DNA from 2 places in the Caulobacter segnis ATCC 21756 genome. Region 2 is predicted to be linked to the other one. Evidence: predicted binding sites of a transcription regulator. Region 2 holds the regulator's gene; the other holds the start of a gene.
The links. Region 2 encodes LexA, which represses DNA repair genes until DNA is damaged. Its sites were predicted from a motif close to ATGTTCNCNANNTGTTCT; they were not measured.
Positions count from the first base shown of each region.

Region 1: a site for LexA is predicted at 1,046-1,063, ahead of recA (recombinase RecA). Genes of this name have one in related genera too.

Region 1 covers NC_014100.1:1,261,321-1,264,727, forward strand. Annotated here, with positions in the region: gene CSEG_RS05910 (EAL domain-containing protein) at 1-906, opposite strand, end outside; gene recA (recombinase RecA) at 1,169-2,239, shown strand; gene CSEG_RS05920 (lysozyme inhibitor LprI family protein) at 2,590-3,024, shown strand; gene alaS (alanine--tRNA ligase) at 3,169-3,407, shown strand, end outside.
Region 2 covers NC_014100.1:2,396,250-2,399,656, forward strand. Annotated here, with positions in the region: gene trpC (indole-3-glycerol phosphate synthase TrpC) at 1-251, shown strand, start outside; gene CSEG_RS10985 (class I SAM-dependent methyltransferase) at 323-1,186, shown strand; gene lexA (transcriptional repressor LexA) at 1,358-2,056, shown strand; gene CSEG_RS10995 (isocitrate lyase/PEP mutase family protein) at 2,143-2,898, opposite strand; partial or broken gene CSEG_RS11000 (ComEC/Rec2 family competence protein) at 2,935-3,407, opposite strand, start outside.

The DNA of each region.
Region 1 (3,407 bases), 1.1 Mb from region 2:
GGTCGCCAGCGCCACCACCGGCTGGAAGGCGAGGTTGAAGCGCCTTTGGGTGATGACCGCGCTCAGGGCTCCGGCCTGGGCCAGGGTGCGCTTGACCGAGCGGTTCATCGCGTCGGTCAGATTGGCGGGCGGGCCATCCTTCAGCCCTGCGCGCAGGAAGTCGTCCAGCGCGTAGCGTAGCGCCCGCAGGGCCCGCGAGGGCGGCGCGCTGTTCTCCAGCGGCACGACGTGGGCGGTGGCCTCGGCGCTGACGATGCGGCTCAGGCGTTTGAGCATGTTGTCAGATTGATCGTCGCGCGAGCGCACCAGGGCGAAACGGTCCTGCGACAGCTGCGTGGCGGCCGAGCCGCCGTGGGACTCCGCGCGCACAGCGCCCGCGACCCGAACATCCAGCTCGGCGGCTTCGCTGGGCGACAGGCCGTCACGCATGGCCCCGAGCCCGGCGAACTCCACCATCGCCAGCTCCAGCTCCATGCCGGTGGCGCGGGCGGCTTCGAACAGGCCCTTGGCGATGTCGTCGAACGACTCGCGCGGCTGAAGCTCGCCCGGCTTCAGCGCCGGGGCGGACGCCTGGGCGACGGTCACGGCGCAGGAGATGCGGCCTTCGTTCTCGGGGAGGGCGCGGAGAATGACCCCGACATACCGCGTTTCATCGTCGGCCAGGCGTACGACAATGGGGCCGCGGCGTTGGCCGTCTTCAGCGGACGCCAGCACGGCGTCCATCAAGGGGCGGTCATCCGGATGGAACAGGCTGCTCCAGGTCGCGCCCGTCAAGGCGGCCTCGCTTCTGCCCATGATCCGTTGGGCGGCGCCCAGAACGAGGCGCACCTGGCCGTCACGCAGCTCCACGAGGAGATCGGCGCTGGCGAACGCAAGGCCCAAGAGGCGACGTGGATCGATCGACAAAGCGGCCTTCTCCAGGATTGAAGGCAAGCTTCCACAATTGGCTTAAGGAGCAGTTGCCATCCCTGGGTTCAGCGCCTCGAGCCCAGCCCATTTTTCCACCGCCAGACGCATACGTCAGAAACGGACGTTTCTATGTGTGAGAACATCTTGCGAACATGGAACAAAGGCGGTACGCATTAAGGGTGTTCCACAGGTCGTTGAGACAGGGCGCTGTAAGCGCCGGGCGACCCACTGGAATCATGGGATAGAGGGCGGATCAACAATGACCAGTCAGGCGGCTTTGAAACTCGTGGCCAAGGAAGAAGGCGATAAGCAACGCGCGCTAGAGGCGGCTCTCGCCCAGATCGACCGCGCGTTCGGCAAGGGCTCGGTGATGAAGCTGGGCGAAAAGGGCAAGGTCGAGATGGAGTCTGTCTCCACCGGCTCGCTCGGCCTGGACATCGCGCTCGGCATTGGCGGCCTGCCCAAGGGGCGGATCATCGAGGTCTATGGCCCGGAAAGCTCGGGCAAGACCACCCTGGCCCTGCACGTCGTGGCCGAGGTCCAGAAGGCCGGCGGCACCGCCGCCTTCGTCGACGCCGAGCACGCGCTGGACCCGTCCTATGCGCACAAGCTTGGCGTCAACCTCGATAGCCTGCTGGTGTCGCAGCCCGACAACGGCGAGCAGGCGCTGGAGATCACCGATACCCTGGTGCGTTCGGGCGCTGTCGACATCGTCGTGATCGACTCGGTGGCGGCCTTGACGCCGAAGGCCGAAATCGAAGGCGAGATGGGCGACAGCCTGCCGGGCCTTCAGGCGCGTTTGATGAGCCAGGCGCTGCGCAAGCTGACCGCCTCGATCAACAAGGCCAACACCATCGTCATCTTCATCAACCAGATCCGTCACAAGATCGGGGTGATGTACGGCAGCCCGGAGACGACCACGGGCGGCAACGCGCTGAAGTTCTACGCCTCGGTGCGCCTGGACATCCGCCGCACTGGCTCGGTGAAGGTCCGGGACGAGATCATCGGCAACAACGTCCGCGTGAAGGTCGTCAAGAACAAGGTGGCCCCGCCGTTCCGCGAGGTCGAGTTCGACATCATGTACGGCGAGGGCATCTCCAAGCTGGGCGAGGTGATCGACCTGGGCGTCAAGGCCGGCATCATCGAGAAGGCCGGCTCATGGTTCTCGTACGGCAGCCAGCGCATCGGCCAGGGCCGCGACAACGTCCGCGAGTTCCTGAAGAACAATCCGGACATCGCCAGCAGCATCGAGGCGGCGGTCCGCAAATCGTCGCAGAAGATCGAGGAAGAGCTTCTGGTCGGCGGCCCTGAGGAGGGCGACGAGGAATAGGTCTCGCCCGTTAAAACCAGACATTGGAGCGTTGCAATCCATTGGATCAACGCTCCAGGGTTTCGCGGCCTTCGCTCCCAGCCACGGGCGGTCCCCGCCTTCAACACGCCCGCGGCGCCACCGCCGCGACGGCCGCGATCAGGCCGCCTGGACCCCATGCCAGGCGGCCTACTCTTTTGGAGGGGCGAAGTTAAAGCGCGACGTCCCAGGAGTGGGCGCTGGCAATTTGAAATATGCCGGACGAGCGGTGATTTATGCGCCGCGTTTCCACCAACCCGTGGCTGCTCGCTTGACGACGAAGGGGCCAAGTCTCTGGATGTGGCCGTATTCGCGTTTCGGGAGGGACCTTCTTGGCTGCTCTGCTTTTCGCCTTGGCGCTCGCGAGCGCGCCAAAGCCTCCGTGTCCGGACGCCAGGACCACGGTCGAGGTCAACGAATGTCTGAACGAAACGCTCAGGGGGTTCGACGGCGAAATGAAGCGCTATTACGAAGCGGCGGTGAAACGGTTAGCGACCGAACAGCGCCCGCCCGCCGATGACGCCCTTTCCGGCCTAGTTCGCGCGCAGGAGGCCTGGCGGGCCTACAGCGACGCCGAATGTGGCGCCGTCTACGACTATTGGCGGGAAGGGACCATCCGAACCAGCTTCGAGCTGCAATGCAGCATCCGCCAGACGCGCTTGCGGACCTTTTCGCTGTGGCGAGACTGGCTGACCTATCCCGACAGCACGCCCCCGATCTTGCCTCGCCCGGATTTCACCGATCTCGTGTCCGAGGGGGATCGCTGATCCTCCAAGACGGGTCTGGGACCGAGGTCTTGTCGCTCACGATGAGCGCCCCATTTCCCGAGTCGGTTTCCCCTTCGCTAAAAACCGCGCTATGCAGCGCGCGACTCCCGGCCGCTCGCCGGACGCTTAAGACTTGAGACGCTCATGCCCAGCTTGAACGAGATCCGCAGCACCTTCCTCGACTACTTCGGCAAGGCCGACCACGCCGTGGTCCCGTCCGCGCCGCTGGTGCCGCAGAACGATCCGACTCTGCTGTTCGTCAACGCCGGCATGGTGCCGTTCAAGAACGTGTTCACCGGCGCCGAGACCCCGGCCCATCCGCGCGCGGCCAGCTCGCAAAAGTGCGTCCGCGCCGGCGGCAAGCACAACGACCTCGACAACGT
Region 2 (3,407 bases):
CCGGCGCGCTGGGCTCGGATCTGGTCGGGATCAACAACCGCGACCTGAAGAGCTTCGTCGTCGACCTCGCCGTCACCGAACGGCTGTCGGCGCAGGCCCCGAAGGGCGCCCTCCTGGTCACCGAGAGCGGCGTCTTCACCCACGACGACGCGGTGCGGATGGAGGCGGCCGGCGCCAAGGCCATGCTGGTCGGCGAGAGCCTGATGCGGCACGCCGACGTTACGGCCGCCACCAAGACACTAATCGGCTGACCATCCGGCGATGGTTGGCCCAGGACCACAGGCTCTCTAGGGTCTGGTCGCCTCGAACGAAGAGGAATCGGATGCAGGCTTTCCTGACCGCGCTACGCAACGCCACCCCCGCGCCCTTGCGACCGGCGCTCGGCCGCCTACGTCGCGCCCTGGCGCCGCCGCGCGTCTCCGCAGCGCCCGCCGAGCTCCCTGAGCCTGCTGACGTCGACGCCGTGACCGCGCCCCAGGAGCTTTGGCACCTGGTGGGCGCGGCCGACGCGGACTTCGTGCGCGTGGGCCAGGAGTTCAAGCGCCTGTTCATCGAGGCCGGCCTGCAGCCCCACCACGCCATCCTCGACGTCGGCTGCGGCATTGGCCGCGCCGCCGCGCCGCTGGTCAACTATCTGGATGAAAACGGCCGATACGCCGGCTTCGACGTGATGGCCGAGGCGATCGACTGGTGCAAAGCCAATATCGCCGTCGGCGACCCACGATTCGACTTCGCGCACGCCGATATGCGCAGCGATCGCTACAATCCGGCCGGATCGCAACCCGCCAGCGCCTATGTCTTCCCCTATCCGGACGCCAGCTTCGATTACGTCTGGCTGGGCTCGGTGTTCACTCACCTGCTGGCGGCCGATCAGGCCCAGTTCGCGCGCGAGATCGCCCGGGTGCTCAAGCCGGGCGGGATCAGCATCGTCTCCTGGTATCTGATCGACGAGGAGGCCCGCGCCAACACCGGCAACGGCCAGATCGCCTTCGACTTTGTCCATCCGCTGGATGGTTGCTGGACCGCCACCCCGGACCTGCCGGAAGCCGTGATCGGATACGACCTCGAACCGGTCCTGGCGCAATACGACGCCCTGGGACTTGAGGTGCTCAATCCGGCGCTGGGCGTCTGGCGGCGACAGCCCCTGCAGGACCAGGACATCGTCATCGCGCGCAAACGCGCCTGAAGGCTTTCGTTAAGCTTTTGATTCTTGGCGACATTTACCTATATCTCCGCCCTAGCCTTTGATTTTGCTGATGTTTTTACCCGCGAGAGGCGCAGACTTGACTTTAACCCGGAACGCCTAGAGAACATTCGAAAGGTTTGCGGTTTGTTCCGCGCTCCATTCGAGGTCGAGATGCTCACCCGCAAGCAGCACGAATTGCTGATGTTCATCCACGAGCGGATCAAGGAGACGGGCGTCTCCCCGTCGTTCGACGAGATGAAGGAGGCCCTGGACCTGGCTTCCAAGTCCGGGATCCACCGGCTGATCACGGCCCTGGAGGAGCGTGGCTTCATCCGTCGTCTGGCCCATCGGGCCCGGGCGCTCGAAGTGGTGAAGCTGCCGCAGCAGGCCACGACCGCCGCCCCGCCGAAGGGGCGCGGCGCGTTCCGTCCGCAGGTGTTCGAAGGCGGCGGGACCCCGCCTCCGGCCGCGACGGCGCCCGCCAACGACAGCCGCGAACTGCCGATCCTGGGCCGCATCGCCGCCGGCACGCCGATCGACGCCATCCAGCATGAACGCGAGCGCCTGCCGGTGCCGGAAGCCATGTTGGGCGGCGGCGAGCACTATGTTCTCGAGGTGCAGGGGGACTCGATGATCGAGGCCGGCATCCTCGACGGCGACTACGTCATCATCAAGAAGGGCGACACCGCCACGTCGGGCGAGATCGTCGTCGCCCTGGTCGGCGAGGAAGCCACTCTCAAGCGCCTGCGCAAGAAGGGCGGCTCGATCGCTCTGGAAGCCGCCAACCCCAAGTACGAGACCCGCATCTTTGGCCCCGACCAGGTCGAGGTCCAGGGCAAGCTGGTGGGCCTGATCCGCCGCTATCACTGAGATCCAACGCCGCGAAGGGAAACAATCTCCGAAAATTGGCCCCGACCTCAGGCGAGGATCGGGGCCTTTTCGTATCGGGGCTGGCGCTACAACCGCCCCTCCTCCGCCAAGCGCTTCGTCGCGGCGTCGAAACCCTTCCAGGCGGCGGCGGCCAGCGCGCCGCCCGTGCTGACCCGGCGCGCGCCCAAGGCGGCTGCGCTCGCGACCGTCATTTCGGGCCCCCAAAGCAGGACATTGACCGGCTTGGGCGCGACGGCCTGGACAACGGCCTTGATCTCTTCCGGATCGGTGACCGCCGGCGCGTAGAGGCAGTCGGCGCCGGCCTCGGCATAGGCTTTCAGGCGTTCCAGAATCTGGCCGAGATCGCGCACGCCGCGCAGGTAGCCCTCCGCGCGGCCAACCAGGACAACGTCCTCGCCCGAGGCGTCGATCGCGCGCCGCGCCGCCCTCAGCCGCTCCACGGCCGTGGGAAGGTCATAAAGGGTCGAGCCGGACCAATCCTCGATCGAGAGGCCCGCGACGCCGGCGTCGATCGCCAGGGCCACATTCTCCGCCACGCCTTCAGGCGTATCGGAAAAGCCGTTCTCGAAATCGGCGTTCACCGGCAGGTCGGTCGCCGCGCAGAGCGCGCGCAGGTGGTCGATGACCTCGTCCCGCGTAAGTTGCCCGTCATCCTTGCCCATGGACCACGCCGCGCCAGCGCTGGTCGAGGCCAGGGCCTTGAAACCCAGCTTCTCCAGCCGGCGCGCGCTGCCGGCGTCCCAGGGATTGGGAAGCGCAAAGCAACCCTCGGCGTGCAGCGCGCGGAACGCCGCGCGGCGAGCGGAGAAGGGATTGGACATGGCGACGTCTCCAGACATGAACGCTTTCCCTGACGCCTAGCGCTGGCCGACGTCATCCGGTGTCAGCAGGCGACTCCAAGGACGCTCGCCGCGCAAGGGCTGGGCCCAGACGATCCGCCAGCCATCCCCGCGATGGTAGAGCTCGGCGGCGCCGCCTTGGGAGAAATCCTCAGCTGTCAGCAGGACGGTGTCCTCGCACAGAGGCGGCGTGCGGACGGGCGCCGGCCCGCGGATCACCACGACCTCGCTGTTGACACATAGGCCCGACAAGGTCTCCGCGTCGGGCGTCCCGCGGCTCCAAGCCAGCGACAGTCGCACCGGCGCGCCCAGGGCCGGCGTGCAGATCCGCTTGTCGCAGGCGTAGAGGCTCCAGGTCGCAGGGGTCAGGCCCCGCCGCCGCGCCCACAGTTCCGCTCCGAACCGCTTGGCGTCCGTCCGCAGCAGCACGGCGGCGTCGCCCGATCGCACGGCGGCCGTTGCCCCGTCGGCGGCGATCCAGGCGTCCGGCG